2 regions of the Streptomyces sp. NBC_00090 genome follow, and region 2 is predicted to be linked to the other one. Evidence: predicted binding sites of a transcription regulator. Region 2 holds the regulator's gene; the other holds the start of a gene.
What was found. Region 2 encodes HrcA, which represses chaperone genes, less so after heat shock. Its sites were predicted from a motif close to TTNGCACTCNGNNNNNCNGAGTGCNAA; they were not measured.

Region 1 (7,620 bases), 2.3 Mb from region 2:
CCGCGCGCTGGCGCAGCCGGGCCTGACCGACCGCCGCGGTGACGAGCTCGGCGGGGTGGTCGCGGCGCAGCCGGGAGACGACCGCAAGCTCCTGTGCGGGGTCGTGGTCGCGCAGGGCGGCGAGGAGCGTCTGTCCCTCGGGGGTGAGCAGGGCGGTGAAGGAGGCGAGGTCGGTCACCCGTCCCATTGTGGGCCCTGTGGCGCTGTGGGCCGGCCGGGGGACGGTGGGCGCCGTACGGCGGTGTCGTGGCCGGGAGGGGGCGTCCGCGCTGACAGGATGCGGCGCCATACGACTTGTACGACAAGAGGAAGAATCTATGGTGATCAGCGCGCACCTTTTCCGGCGGACCCTCGGGGCAGCTCTCGCCGTCGCCGCCCTCGCCTCCGCCGCCACGGCCTGCTCCGACGCCGGCTCCGATGCCGACTCCGACGGACCGGAGCGCGTCGCCCCCGCCCCCGCCCCCGCCGCCGGTCGGCAGGGCGGCCGGGCGCAGGAGCCGGGCTCGGCCGGCGCGCTCAACGCGTACGTCGAGAGGGTCCGCGCACAGCGGGCCGCCCGCGTGCTCGCGGCCAAGAAGTGGGGCCTCGCCCGGCCCCCGCTCGAAGCCCCGGCCCCGCCGGCGGTCAAGCCGAAGATCACCACCCGCAAGGGCTTCGAGACGGACGGCGAGGGCCTCCCGCCCGTCTTCACCACCGTGCCGACCAAGCAGAAGGTCGTCTTCCTGACGATCGACGACGGCGCGGAGAAGGACCCCGAGCTGCTGCGGATGATGACGGACCTCCGGATCCCCTACAGCGCCTTCCTCAGCGACTACGTCGTCAAGGACGACTACGGCTACTTCGCGAAGATGCAGAAGTCGCAGGAGTCCGGGGTCGCCCTGCACAACCACACCCTCAACCACCGCTACCTGCCCGGGCTCTCGTACAAGCAGCAGAAGCGCGAGATCTGCGGGATGCAGGACGTCATCGAGAAGCGGTTCGGCAAGCGGCCCCCGCTCTTCCGCCCGCCGTACGGCAACTACAACGAGGACACGCTGCGCGCCGCGAAGTCCTGCGGGGTCAAGGCGGTCCCGCTGTGGGCCTCCGAGGCCTTCCCCGACCACATGGAGTGGCGCGAGTGGGACCGGGACCTGCACCCCGGCGACATCGTGCTCACCCACTTCCGGGGCAAGGGCGACTGGAAGGGCACCATGCCCGACATGATCCGCCGGGTGATGAACGTGATCACGGCCAAGGGGTACGCGGTGGCGAAGCTCGAGGACTACGTGTGAGAGGGAAAGGGACACGGATGAGGGGGCTCCGCGTGGGCCGGGCGCGGCGGGCCGTGGCGGGCGTGGCGCTCGTCGGCGCGCTCCTCGCCGTCTCCGGGTGCGCGTCGGCCGTGGACCCGATCGAGCGCCTCGGACGGAAGGCGGCGGAGCGGGGGAAGGAGTCGCGGGAGGCGGCGACGGCGGCCCGGGAGCGGGCGGCCGAGGCATCCCGGGAGGTCGTACGCCCGGAGGGCCACGACCGCGACCGCGAGCCCGGCACCCCCTAGGGTCGTAACCCGTGCTCGGGTCGGGGTCAGCCGCCCGGGCACTCGCACGGGCCGCCCCCGCTGCGACACACGCACCGGGCTTCGTAGGAGGTCGGGGAGACCTCCGGTTTCGGGGGTGCGGGATGCGACCGGGACCACTCCTGCACCCCGAAGGTCAGCGTGGCGATGCCGAGCAGGCCCGCGGCGAGGAACTGCCCGCCGGCCGACCAGCGCCGGCCGCCGCGCATCATCCCGTACGCGAGCAGGGACGCGACCCCGGCGACCGTGCCGAAGGCCAGGACCGGCACCCAGTCCATCGGAGGCGGCCCCGAGCGCGGGGGGCCGCTCCCCGCGCTCCACTGCCGCAGGCCCATCACGATCGCCGTCCACAGGGCGATCGCACCCTGGAGCGCCAGGAGCAGGAGTCCGATCAGGAAATCGGCCCAGGGGCGTACCGGTTGAGGGGATGTCGTCATGGCCGCACCCTCGTACGGAACCGCGGAGTCCGCCGTGTCGTTGCCCGTACCGAGACCCGATCGCCACCGCCCCGGTTCCTCCGTCACGCTCCGAGACCTCGCGCGGCACGACGCGCGACGGTACGGAATTGGCACTCCGCTTGACCGAGTGCTAATCGCGGTCATAGTCTCGGGTCTGGCACTCCCCCCTGGAGAGTGCCAACACAGCGACGGGCAGGTCCGGCACCCGCGACGACGGATCCACCTGGTCGCCACCTCAGACAGTCAACCCCGTGAGATCTATGAAGGGGGAGGTCGGATCGTGACGACCGCCAGCACCAAGGTTGCCATCAAGCCGCTCGAGGACCGCATCGTGGTCCAGCCGCTCGACGCCGAGCAGACCACGGCCTCTGGCCTGGTCATCCCGGACACCGCGAAGGAGAAGCCCCAGGAGGGTGCTGTCCTCGCCGTGGGTCCGGGTCGCTTCGAGAACGGCGAGCGCCTTCCGCTCGACGTTCAGGTCGGCGACATCGTGCTCTACAGCAAGTACGGCGGCACCGAGGTGAAGTACAACGGCGAGGAGTTCCTCGTCCTCTCGGCTCGCGACGTGCTCGCGATCATCGAGAAGTAATTCACCGAAGTATCTGAAGCAGATGCTTTGAGCTGCGCCCCTTGACCCCGCACTGGGCGTCCGGGGGCGCAGTTCGTTCCACCCGATTCCGAGAGGGCTGAACCGCTCCCATGGCGAAGATCCTGAAGTTCGACGAGGACGCCCGTCGCGCCCTTGAGCGCGGCGTCAACAAGCTTGCCGACACGGTGAAGGTGACGATCGGCCCCAAGGGCCGCAACGTCGTCATCGACAAGAAGTTCGGCGCCCCCACCATCACCAACGACGGTGTCACGATCGCCCGCGAGGTCGAGATCGACGACCCGTACGAGAACCTCGGCGCCCAGCTGGTGAAGGAGGTGGCGACCAAGACCAACGACATCGCGGGTGACGGCACCACCACCGCCACCGTGCTCGCCCAGGCCCTGGTCCGCGAGGGTCTGCGCAACGTCGCCGCCGGCGCCTCCCCGGCCGCCCTGAAGAAGGGCATCGACGCCGCCGTCAAGGCCGTCTCCGAGGAGCTCCTCGCCACCGCGCGCCCGATCGAGGACAAGTCCGACATCGCCGCCGTGGCCGCGCTCTCCGCGCAGGACCAGCAGGTCGGCGAGCTCATCGCCGAGGCGATGGACAAGGTCGGCAAGGACGGTGTCATCACCGTCGAGGAGTCCAACACCTTCGGCCTGGAGCTCGACTTCACCGAGGGCATGGCCTTCGACAAGGGCTACCTGTCCCCGTACATGGTGACCGACCAGGAGCGTATGGAGGCCGTCCTCGACGACCCGTACATCCTGATCAACCAGGGCAAGATCTCCTCGATCCAGGACCTGCTGCCGATCCTGGAGAAGGTCATCCAGGCCGGCGCCAGCAAGCCGCTGCTGATCATCGCCGAGGACGTCGAGGGCGAGGCCCTGTCGACCCTGGTCGTGAACAAGATCCGTGGCACCTTCAACGCCGTGGCCGTCAAGGCCCCGGGCTTCGGCGACCGCCGCAAGGCGATGCTCGGCGACATGGCGACGCTGACCGGCGCCACCGTCATCGCCGAGGAGGTCGGCCTCAAGCTCGACCAGGCCGGTCTCGACGTGCTGGGCACCGCCCGCCGCGTGACCATCTCCAAGGACGACACCACCATCGTCGACGGTGGCGGCAAGTCCGAGGACGTGCAGGGCCGCGTCAACCAGATCAAGGCCGAGATCGAGGCCACGGACTCCGACTGGGACCGCGAGAAGCTCCAGGAGCGCCTCGCGAAGCTGGCCGGCGGCGTGTGCGTGATCAAGGTCGGCGCCGCCACCGAGGTGGAGCTGAAGGAGAAGAAGCACCGTCTGGAGGACGCCATCTCCGCGACCCGCGCCGCGGTCGAGGAGGGCATCGTCTCCGGTGGTGGCTCCGCTCTGGTCCACGCCGTCAAGGTCCTCGAGGACAACCTCGGCAAGACCGGCGACGAGGCCACGGGTGTCGCGGTCGTCCGCCGCGCCGCCGTCGAGCCGCTGCGCTGGATCGCCGAGAACGCCGGCCTCGAGGGCTACGTCATCACCTCGAAGGTGGCGGAGCTCGACAAGGGCCAGGGCTTCAACGCCGCGACCGGCGAGTACGGCGACCTGGTCAAGGCCGGCGTCATCGACCCGGTGAAGGTGACGCGCTCCGCCCTGGAGAACGCCGCCTCGATCGCCTCCCTCCTCCTCACCACCGAGACCCTCGTAGTGGAGAAGAAGGAAGAGGAGCCGTCGGACGCGGGCCACGGCCACGGTCACGGCCACTCCCACTGAGGCGTGTCGTAACTGATCACTGAGGCCCGGTGCCCCCGTCGCGGGGGCACCGGGCCTCGTGCTTTCCGTGCCGCGTCCGTCTACCCCTCCACAGCGCCGAGCTGCCCCATGAGCCCGAGCAGGTCGTACTGCCACCACCCCTCGACGATCTTCCCGTCGTCCCGGCAGCGGTGGATGACCGTGCCGGTCATGGTCACGTCCATGCCGGTCGGCTGGAGCCCCATGAAGTCCCCGGTGTGGCTGCCCTTCCACGTCCAGCGGGTGCAGACCCGGTCGCCCTCGGCGATCTGGTCGTCGACGGTGAAGGCGAAGTCGAAGCCGCCCCGCCACATCTCGACCTCGCGCCGGACGGCGTCCATGCCGATGACGTCCTGCTCGTTGGTCGGATCGTGGTCGTGGTACCCCTCGGCCAGCACCTCGTCGAGCAGCGCGAGCTCCGGCTCCTGGGCGAACATCTCCAGAAGCCGCCGGGCGTTGCCCTTGTACAGCGCCTCGTCCCGGACCACGTCGAGATCGGTGAAGGTCGGCATCTCGTCACAGAGAGCGACCATCTCCCGGAAGATCCGGTCGGTCTCGGGGAGCTGCGAGTTGCGCATGGCCACGTCGTAGGAGGGGAACTCGACGATCTCCACGATGTGGGAGGCGTCGGAGCGGTCCTTGCCGACGATGCTGTGGGTCGCGGTCCGTTTGCCCTTGGTCTGCTCGACCCACTGGTCCATGAGCAGGTTCAGGTCGTCCACCCGACTCGTCTTGCAGTCGATTATCTGTACGAACGTCATGGCGCCTCCCGACCCCGGTAGGACCCTTCCAGTCTAGGTGGGGTCCATGGAGCGGGCAGGGGGAGAGCTGCCGGTCACGGTCGGGAACGGGACCGGTCCGCGGCGCAGCCGTGACCCGAGGGGGACCCGCACGGGGGCTCCGCAGTGCCCCCGCACGGTGCCCCTACGCCGAGTGCCGGAGGTCTGACGCCCTGACCTCCTCCGCGAACGGCTCGCCGCGCCCGTAGCGGGCCACCTCCTCCAGGGCCTGGTCCGCCATGCGGTGGAGTTCGTTGCCCAGGGAGCCCGCCACGTGCGGGGTGAGCAGGACGTTCGGGAGGGTGTAGAGCGGGGAGTCCGGGGGCGGGAGTTCCGGGTCCGTCACGTCGAGGATCGCGTCGAGGCGGCCCGCGCGGAGGTGGGGGAGGAGGGCGGTCTCGTCGATCAGGGAGCCGCGGGCCGTGTTGATCAGGGTGGCTCCGTCCGGCATCGCGGCGAGCTGGCGGGCCCCGATCATCCGGTGAGTGGACGGAAGTTGGGGCGCGTGGACGGAGACGACCGTGCTGCGGGCGCAGAGTTCGTCGAGGTCCGTGAGTTCCGCGCCGGGCGGCGGGACCGTCACGTACGGGTCGTACAGGAGGATCTCGAAGTCGAAGGGGCGGAGGAGTTCGATGACCCGGCGGCCGATGCGGGAGGCGCCGATGATGCCGATCGTGCGGCGGTAGTTGCCCCAGGCGGCGGACTCGGCGAGCCAGGCGTGGTCGGCGCGGAGCTCCGCGTACCGCTCGGCCGAGTGGAGGACCCGCTTCCCCGCGAGGAGGATCGCGGCGAGCGTGTACTCGGCGACCGGCAGCGCGTTGGCGGCGGCGGCCGAGGTGATGCGGAGGCCGCGGTCCCAGCAGGCGTCGGTGATGTGGTGCTTGACCGAGCCGGCGGCGTGGACGACCGCCCGCAGGCGCGGCGCGCGGTCGAGGACCTCGGCGGTCAGAGGGGTCGCTCCCCAGCAGGTGAGGAGGATCTCGGCCTCCGCGAGGGCGGCGGTGACCCGCGGGTCGGGGGAGGTCAGGTCGTGGGCGACGAGGTGCGGCTCGGTGCGGGTGAGGGCGGTGAGCCGGGTGCGGTGGGCCTCGGTGAGGAGGCGTTCGTCGATGCCGGGGCCCATCGCGAGGAGGAGGGCGGGGCGGTTGTCAGTGGCGGGGTGCATCGTGGGACCTGGCTTCCTCACTTGACGCTGCCGGCGGTCAGACCGGCCTTCCAGTGGCGCTGGAGGGAGACGAAGGCGACGACGAGGGGGACGACGGCGAGCAGGGATCCGGTGACGACGAGGGGGTAGAAGTCGGGTTCCGCGTGGGCGTTGCTGTTCCACGCGTACAGGCCGAGGCTCAGGGGGTAGAGCTTCTGGTCCGAGAGCATCACCAGGGGGAGGAAGAAGTTGTTCCAGATGGCGGTGAACTGGAAGAGGAAGACGGTCACGAAGCCGGGCATGACCATGCGCAGTCCGATGGACCAGAAGACGCGCAGCTCGCCGGCCCCGTCGATACGGGCTGCCTCCAGGGCCTCGTCGGGGATGTAGCCGGCGCAGAAGACCCGGGAGAGGTAGACGCCGAAGGGGTTGACGAGGACGGGGATCAGGACGGCCCAGTAGGTGTTGACGATGCCGACCTCGCTGGCGAGGAGGTACATCGGCAGGGCGAGCGCGGTGGTGGGGACCAGCACGCCCAGGAGGACGAGGCCGAAGAGCTTCTCCTTGCCCCGGAAGTCGTAGACGTGGAAGGCGTATCCGGCGGCGACGCTGACGAACGAGCAGGCGAGGGCGCCGAATCCGGCGTAGAGAAGGCTGTTCAGGTACCAGTGGAAGTAGATGCCGTCGTTGTACTCGGCGAGCCGGGAGAGGTTGCCGCCGAGGTCGAAGCCCTCGAAGGAGAAGGCGTCTCCGGCGAGGAGGCCTCCGGCGTCCTTGGTGGCTGCGGTGAGCAGCCAGACCAGGGGGAAGAGCATGTAGACGACGGCGAGGACGAGGGCGCCGTTGACGGCGGCCTTGGAGAGCCAGACGGTGCCGGTGCGGGGCTTCCTGCTCATGCGGTCCGCTCCTTCCGGGCGGCGCGGCGGCCCGTCAGGCGCGTCACCGCGAAGGAGAGCAGCGCGGCCGTCAGGGCCAGGAGGACGGAGGCCGCCGCGGCGAGACCGTAGTCGTTGCGGTCGAAGGCCGCGGTGTAGGCGTACATGTTCGGCGTCCAGGTGGAGGTGACGGCGGAGCCGGTGCCCTTGTTGAGGATCAGCGGCTCGGTGAAGAGCTGGAGGGAGCCGATGATCGTGAAGAGGCCGACCATCGCGAGGGAGGCCTTGACCAGCGGGACCTTGATGGAGAAGGCGATGCGCCAGGCGCCGGCCCCGTCGACGGTGGCCGCTTCGAGGACGGAGCGGTCGATGGCCTGGAGGGCCGCGTAGAAGATGACCATGTTGTAGCCGAGCCACTCCCACAGGGCGATGTTCACGACGGAGGGCAGCGCGCCCTCGGGGG
Region 2 (7,620 bases):
GCGTCGTGCCGGCCCTCCACGTAGATCCGGCCCGCCCGCGCCACGCGCGCCCGCGCGCCCGGTACGGCGACCGAGCCGGAGGCCGTACGGGTGGGGCGTACCGGGGCGGCGGCGGAGGGCCGCACCAGGGTGACCACCCGGCCCTCCAGGAGGAAGCCGCGCGGTTCCATCGGGAAGACCCGGTGCTTGCCGAAGCGGTCCTCCAGGGTCACCGTGCCCGCCTCGCAGCGGATCACGGCCCCGCAGAAGCCCGTGGAGACCTCCTCGACGACGAGGTCGGGGTCCGCCGGGATCTCCGGGACGGGTGCCGACCGCTTCCAGGCGGGTGTCAGGTCCGGGTCGTAGCTGCGCATTCGGGCGACGTTATGACACGTCGAAGCGGCGTGCCAGCTCCTCGCGCTGTGTCCGTACGAACGTGGCGTCCACCACCGCCCCGTGGCCCGGCACGTACAACGCTTCCTCGCCGCCGAGCGACAGCAGCCGGTCCAGCGCGTCCGGCCAGCGGGACGGGATCGCGTCCGGTCCGGCCTGCGGCTCGCCCGACTCCTCCACCAGGTCCCCGCAGAAGACGACCTCGCGCGAGCCGGGGACGAAGAGCGCCAGGTCGTGACCCGTGTGACCGGGGCCGACGTTGGCCAGGAGCACCTGCCGGCCGCCCAGGTCGAGCGTCCACTCGCCGGAGACCACGTGCCGCGGGGCCACCAGCATGTCGACGGCCTCCGCCGCGTCCCGAGCGTCGACTCCTTGGCGTACCGCGTCCGCGCCCAGCGCCTCCCGGTCCCGCTCCCGGCCGAGCAGCTCGTCCACCCCGACCGCGCCGAAGACCTCCGCGCCCGCGAAGGCCGCAGTCCCGAGGACATGGTCGAAATGCGGATGGCTCAGTGCGATGTGCGTCACTCTCCGGCCGCCCGTCAGCGCGGCGATCTGTGCCCGCAGCTCGGCGCCCTCCGCGAGCGTCGAGCCCGTGTCGTACAGCAATACCGCCCGCTCGCCCGTGACCAGGCCCACCGTGGCGTCCCAGCCGGGCAGCCGGCGCCTGCCGGTTCCCTCCGCCAACCGCTCCCAGCCGTACGCTTCCCAATCGATGTCCATGGGGCGACGCTAGCCGCTGGGCTGCCGCCTCCTTGCCAGGAGTGTTGTCCGCCGCCGTACACTGGCCGGGGGATTGCTGGCACTCGGACAGGGTGAGTGCCAAAAGCGGAGCAACCGGAACGACGACGACAGCTGGAGGTGCGCACGAATGCTCAGCGAACGCAGACTCGAGGTGCTGCGCGCCATCGTCCAGGACTACGTCGGGACGGAGGAGCCCGTCGGCTCCAAGGCGCTCACGGAGCGCCACAAACTCGGTGTCTCGCCCGCCACGGTCCGTAACGACATGGCCGTGCTGGAGGAGGAGGGGTACATCGCCCAGCCCCACACCAGCGCCGGCCGCATCCCGACCGACAAGGGCTACCGGCTCTTCGTCGACCGGCTGGCCGGCGTCAAGCCGCTGTCGACGCCCGAGCGGCGGGCCATCCACAACTTCCTCGACGGCGCGGTCGACCTCGACGACGTCGTCGGCCGTACGGTGCGGCTGCTCGCGCAGCTGACCCGTCAGGTCGCCGTCGTCCAGTACCCCTCGCTGACCCGCTCGACCGTCCGTCACGTGGAGCTGCTCGCGCTGGCCCCGGCCCGCCTGATGCTCGTGCTCATCACGGACACCGGCCGCGTCGAGCAGCGGGTCATCGACTGCCCCACGCCCTTCGGCGAGACCTCCCTCGCCGATCTGCGGGCCCGGCTCAACAGCCGGGTCGTCGGCCGCCGGTTCGCCGACGTGCCGCAGCTGGTGCAGGACCTCCCCGAGTCCTTCGAGGAGGTCGAGGACCGCGCCACGGTCTCGACCGTGCTCGCGACCCTCCTCGAAACGCTCGTGGAGGAGCACGAGGAGCGGCTGATGATCGGCGGCACCGCCAATCTCACCCGCTTCGGACACGACTTCCCCCTGATGATCAGGCCCGTCCTGGAAGCCCTCGAGGAGCAGGTCGTGCTCCTCAAGCTGCTCGGCGAGGCCAAGGAATCGGGCATGACCGTACGCATCGGGCACGAGAACGCCCACGAGGGGCTGAGCTCCACGTCCGTCGTCTCGGTCGGCTACGGTTCGGGCGGCGAAGCAGTCGCCAAACTCGGCGTGGTCGGACCGACCCGCATGGACTACCCCGGAACGATGGGAGCGGTACGCGCAGTGGCACGTTACGTCGGACAGATCCTGGCGGAGTCGTAAGTGGCCACGGACTACTACGCCGTACTCGGCGTGCGCCGCGACGCTTCCCAGGACGAGATCAAGAAGGCCTTCCGGAGGCTCGCGCGCGAGCTGCACCCGGACGTCAATCCCGATCCCAAGACGCAGGAACGCTTCAAGGAGATCAACGCCGCCTACGAGGTCCTCTCGGACCCGCAGAAGAAGCAGGTCTACGACCTCGGCGGCGACCCGCTCTCGGCCTCCGGCGGCGGTGGCGCGGGCGGCTTCGGCGCGGGTGGCTTCGGCAACTTCTCCGACATCATGGACGCCTTCTTCGGCACGGCCTCGCAGCGCGGACCGCGCTCGCGGACCCGCCGCGGCCAGGACGCCATGATCCGCCTGGAGATCGACCTCAACGAGGCGGCCTTCGGCACCACCAAGGACATCCAGGTCGACACGGCCGTCGTCTGCACCACCTGTTCGGGTGAGGGTGCCGCGCCCGGCACCTCCGCGCAGACCTGTGACATGTGCCGCGGCCGCGGTGAGGTCTCCCAGGTCACCCGGTCCTTCCTGGGCCAGGTCATGACCTCCCGGCCCTGCCCGCAGTGCCAGGGCTTCGGCACCGTCGTCCCGACCCCGTGCCCCGAGTGCGCGGGCGACGGCCGGGTCCGCTCCCGCCGCACGCTCACCGTCAAGATCCCGGCCGGTGTCGACAACGGCACCCGGATCCAGCTCGCCGGCGAGGGCGAGGTCGGCCCCGGCGGCGGTCCGGCCGGCGACCTGTACGTCGAGATCCACGAGATCCCGCACGACACGTTCCAGCGGCGCGGCGACGACCTGCACTGCACGGTGACGATCCCGATGACGGCGGGCGCGCTCGGCACGAAGGTGCCGCTGCAGACCCTCGACGGCATCGAGGAGATCGACATCCGCCCGGGCACGCAGTCGGGCCAGTCGGTCCCGCTGCACGGCCGCGGCGTCACGCACCTGCGGGGCAACGGCCGGGGCGACCTGATCGTGCACGTCGAGGTGCAGACCCCGGGCAAGCTCGACCCGGAGCAGGAGCGGCTCCTGCGCGAGCTGGCCAAGCTGCGCGGCGAGGAACGGCCCACCGGACAGTTCCAGCCGGGGCAGCAGGGGCTGTTCTCGCGCTTGAAGGATGCGTTCAACGGGCGGTAGAGCCTGGAGCGGAAAAAGGGCGGCACCCCGGCATCGGGGGTGCCGCCCTTTCCGTACCTGACGTACCGATTCGGCCCGGCAGCACGGTCATGAAACGATGCCCGTATGTCCACCACCGCACTGAACGATCTCTCTCGGCATCCGATCGTGCAGGCCCCCATGGCGGGTGGCGGCTCCTGTCCCGAGCTCGTCGGAGCCGTCTGCGAGGCCGGTGCGCTCGGCTTCCTGGCCGGTGGGTACAAGACGGCCGGAGGCCTCTACCAGGAGATCAAACAGGTGCGCGGGCTGACCGCGCGTCCGTTCGGCGTCAACCTCTTCATGCCGCAGAGCGGCCCGCACGCCGATCCCGCCGCCGTCGAGGTCTACCGCCACCAGCTCGCCGGCGAGGCGACCTGGTACGAGACCCCGCTAGGCGAGGACTACGACTGCCGGGACGACGCCTACGACGCCAAGCTGGCCATCCTCCTGGAGGACCCGGTCCGCGTCGTCTCCTTCACCTTCGGGTGTCCGGAGCCCGGGACGCTCGCCGCCTTCGCCCGTGCCGGAACGTTCACGCTCGTCACCGTCACCTCCGCCGAGGAGGCCCTCGCCGCCGAGCGGGCCGGTGCCGACGCCGTCTGCGTCCAGGGCGTCGAGGCGGGCGGGCACCAGGGCACGTACCGCGACGACCCGGAGGACGACGACACCCCGGGGACCGGGCTCCTGGCCCTCGTCACCCAGGTCCGCGAGAGCGTCGGGCTGCCGATCGTCGCCGCCGGCGGGATCATGCGCGGCGCGCAGATCGCCGCGGTCCTCGCCGCCGGGGCCGACGCCGCCCAGCTCGGCACCGCCTTCCTCGGCTGTCCCGAGTCGGGCGCGCACCCGCTGCACAAGCGGGCCCTGACCGACCCGCTCTTCACCCGGACCGCGTTCACCCGGGCGTTCTCCGGGCGTCCGGCGCGCGGGCTCGTCAACCGCTTCATGCGCGAGCACGGGCCGTACGCCCCCGCCGCCTATCCCGAGGTCCACCACCTCACCGCCCCGCTCCGCAAGGCGGCCGCCACCTCCGGCGACGCCCAGGGCATGGCCCTGTGGGCCGGGCAGGGCCACCGGTTGGCCCGCGAACTCCCCGCCGGGCAGCTGGTCGAGGTGCTGGCCGCCGAACTCGACACCGCCCTCTCCGAGCTGGCTCACAGGAGCGCCTCATGACCGCACCCGTCTTCGTCGTCGACGCCGTTCCCGGCCCGGGGAGCTTCCTCCTGGGCGGGCCGGAGGGCCGGCACGCCGTCTCCGTGAAGCGGCTGCGGGAGGGCGAGGAGCTCGTCCTCGCCGACGGCCGGGGCCGCTGGGCCGAGTGCGTCGTGCTGGCGGCCGAGGGCAAGGACCAGCTGACGGTGCGGGTCGACGAGGTCCACGAGGACCCCGAGGAGGAGCCGCGGATCACCGTCGTCCAGGCGCTGCCCAAGGGCGACCGCGGCGAGCTGGCCGTGGAGACCATGACGGAGACCGGCGTGGACGGGATCGTGCCCTGGGCCGCCGCCCGCTGCATCACCCAGTGGAAGGGCGACCGGGGCCTCAAGGCGCTCGCCAAGTGGCGGTCCACCGCGCGCGAGGCGGGCAAGCAGTCGCGCCGCACCCGCTTCCCCGAGGTCGCCGACCTGATGACGACCAAGCAGGTCGCCGCCCTCCTCGCGGGCGCCGACTTCGCCGCGGTCCTGCACGAGGACCGCGACCATCCCAGCGGCGCGCTCGCCACCGCCGAACTCCCTGAGAAGGGCTCGGTCGTGCTGGTCGTCGGCCCCGAGGGCGGTGTCTCCCCGGACGAGCTCGCGGCCTTCGAGGCGGCCGGGGCGAAGCCGTACCGCCTGGGCCGCAGCGTGCTGCGCACCTCCACGGCGGGTACGGCCGCGACGGCCCTGGTCCTGGGACGCACGGGCCGCTGGAGCTAGGGCGTGTGTCGAAAGTCCCGCCTGCCCGGCGGCGCCCGGCACACGTCCTAGCCTCAGTCCCGCGCCCCCGCCCGGTTCCGTACCGTCGTCGCCCGCAGCAGGCAGGCGAATCCCGCCGTCGAGAGGACCGCGCGGACCAGGTTCCACGCGACCCAGGGGCCCTCGAAGGCGGCCCGGGCCGCGGCCGGGTCGCGGGTCGTCGCGAGGGCGTCGTTGAGGGGGACGTTCACCGCCGAGGTGACCAGGAAGACCGCCGCGCAGAGGACGGCCGCGGCGATCGTCCAGGTCCGCGCCCGGGTGGCGCGGTGCTGCCAGGCGGCCACCGCCGCGAGGACCGGTGCGGCGAAGAACGGCGTGAAGAAGACCGGGTTCTGGATCACGTCGTTGATGTTCCGCATCACCTCGACGAAGACCCGGTCGTCGCTGCGCGCGAGCGCCGGCATCACCGAGCAGACGTACGCGAACCACACCCCCGCCAGCAGTCCGGTCGTCACCGTCGCCGCTCCGAGGACCGCCCCGGCACTCTTCCCACCCGTGTTCTGTGTCATGTCCCCATTCAAGTGAGGGGCGGGTCCCAGGACCATGGTCGTGCGTCGCACCGGCATACGCGCACGTCCACCGCCCGTCCACCGCCCCGGCCCTGGTCCGCCGGACACCCCCTATGCGGCGTCCGGGGGTTCCGTCGCCGTCAGGGTGTCGAAGAGCGGCCAGCCGTCCTCGTCCGTCTCCCCGTGAGCGGTGGGGACGAGGCCGCGTGCCAGGGCCTCTTGGAGGAAGCGGCGCACCACGCCCGGCTCGTTGAGGTTGAGCCAACCGCCTCCGGCGGCCACCTCGCCGACGCCCATCGGGAAGCCGGCCACGGCCCGCCCCGGAGCGTTCCGGAAGACCAGCCGGAGCAGCGCGTGGCGGTGCTCCGCGCGGCGCAGGGAGAGCACGGTCCGGCAGTCGGGGTGGCGGTGCCGGACGTTCCAGAGCCACACCGTGCCGCCCACCGTCAGCTCGCGCAGCGCGCCTTCCCGTCTCATCCGCCGCAGTGTACGGACGGGTGTCTGCCGGAACCCGGTGGACGGCCGCACCCGGGTGCTCCTTAGGGTGGCCGCATGGCCGACGAGTCCCCTCTGATCCGCAGTCTGCGCACCGCCGTTGCCGCCGCCCCCGGTGACGTACCCCTGCGCCTCCACTTCGCCGAGCTCCTTCTTGCCGAGGGACGCAACGAGGAGGCCGTCGCGGAGGCGGCCGTCGCCCTCCAGCACGCGCCCGGGGACGCCGACGCCCGCGCGCTGATGGTCCGGGCGATGGGCCTGCCCCCGGCCGCCACACCGGGCTCCACGCCGGAGGCACCCGCGCCCCCTGCTCCCGCGGCGCCCGCGTCCCTCGCTCCCGAGGCACCCGCGCCCCCCGCTCCCGAGGCACCCGCGGCGCCCGCGCCCACGACCGGGGACGCCCCCGCCTTCGACTGGGCCGCCGCCGAGCAGCAGGTCCAGGACCTCGTCGGCCCCCGCTTCCTTGAGGAGCCGCAGGCCGCCGGTGGTGACGGCCCCGCCGGGGACGCCGCCGCCTGGGACGTCGACGCGCCCGGCTCCGTACGCCTCGCCGACGTCGGCGGCATGGACGAGGTCAAGGACCGCCTGGAGGCGGCCTTCCTCGCCCCCATGCGCAACCCCGAACTGCGCAAGCTGTACGGCAAGTCGCTGCGCGGCGGGCTGCTCCTGTACGGGCCGCCCGGCTGCGGCAAGACCTTCATCGCCCGGGCCGTCGCGGGCGAGCTCGGCGCGAGCTTCCTCACCGTCTCCCTCTCCGACGTCCTCGACATGTGGATCGGGGCCTCCGAGAAGAACATCCACGACATCTTCGAGACCGCCCGCCGACAGGCGCCCTGCGTCGTCTTCCTCGACGAGCTCGACGCCCTCGGCGCCAAGCGTTCCCGCACGCACCACAGCGGACTGCGCAACGTCGTCAACCAGCTCCTCACCGAGCTCGACGGCATCGCGAGCGGCGCCGGCAACGAAGGCGTCTTCGTGCTCGCCGCCACCAACGTGCCCTGGGACGTGGACATCGCGCTGCGCCGCCCCGGCCGACTCGACCGCACCCTGCTCGTGCTGCCGCCGGACGCGGCCGCCCGGGAGTCGATCCTCCGCTACCACCTGCGCGAGCGCCCCATCGAGGCCGTCGACCTCGGCAAGCTCGTCAAGGTCACCGAGGACTTCTCCGGCGCCGACCTCGCCCACCTCTGCGAGACGGCCGCCGAGGCCGCGCTCCTCGACTCCGCCCGCAGCGGCTCCGTACGCCTGATCA

Region 1: the regulator HrcA is predicted to act here: its motif matches at 2,121-2,147, upstream of groES (co-chaperone GroES).

What each region holds. Positions count from the first base shown of each region.
Region 1 is NZ_CP108224.1:5,410,067-5,417,686, forward strand. It holds gene OG361_RS24365 (THUMP-like domain-containing protein) at 1-187, opposite strand, end outside; gene OG361_RS24370 (polysaccharide deacetylase family protein) at 318-1,271, shown strand; gene OG361_RS24375 (hypothetical protein) at 1,289-1,537, shown strand; gene OG361_RS24380 (DUF6234 family protein) at 1,564-1,992, opposite strand; gene groES (co-chaperone GroES) at 2,294-2,602, shown strand; gene groL (chaperonin GroEL) at 2,713-4,341, shown strand; gene OG361_RS24395 (ester cyclase) at 4,422-5,120, opposite strand; gene OG361_RS24400 (hydroxyacid dehydrogenase) at 5,284-6,303, opposite strand; gene OG361_RS24405 (carbohydrate ABC transporter permease) at 6,321-7,178, opposite strand; gene OG361_RS24410 (carbohydrate ABC transporter permease) at 7,175-7,620, opposite strand, start outside.
Region 2 is NZ_CP108224.1:3,064,516-3,072,135, reverse strand. It holds gene OG361_RS13515 (DUF3097 domain-containing protein) at 1-353, opposite strand, end outside; gene OG361_RS13510 (MBL fold metallo-hydrolase) at 364-1,092, opposite strand; gene hrcA (heat-inducible transcriptional repressor HrcA) at 1,241-2,260, shown strand; gene dnaJ (molecular chaperone DnaJ) at 2,261-3,397, shown strand; gene OG361_RS13495 (nitronate monooxygenase) at 3,503-4,585, shown strand; gene OG361_RS13490 (16S rRNA (uracil(1498)-N(3))-methyltransferase) at 4,582-5,325, shown strand; gene OG361_RS13485 (DUF1772 domain-containing protein) at 5,379-5,873, opposite strand; gene OG361_RS13480 (hypothetical protein) at 5,985-6,350, opposite strand; gene OG361_RS13475 (ATP-binding protein) at 6,426-7,620, shown strand, end outside.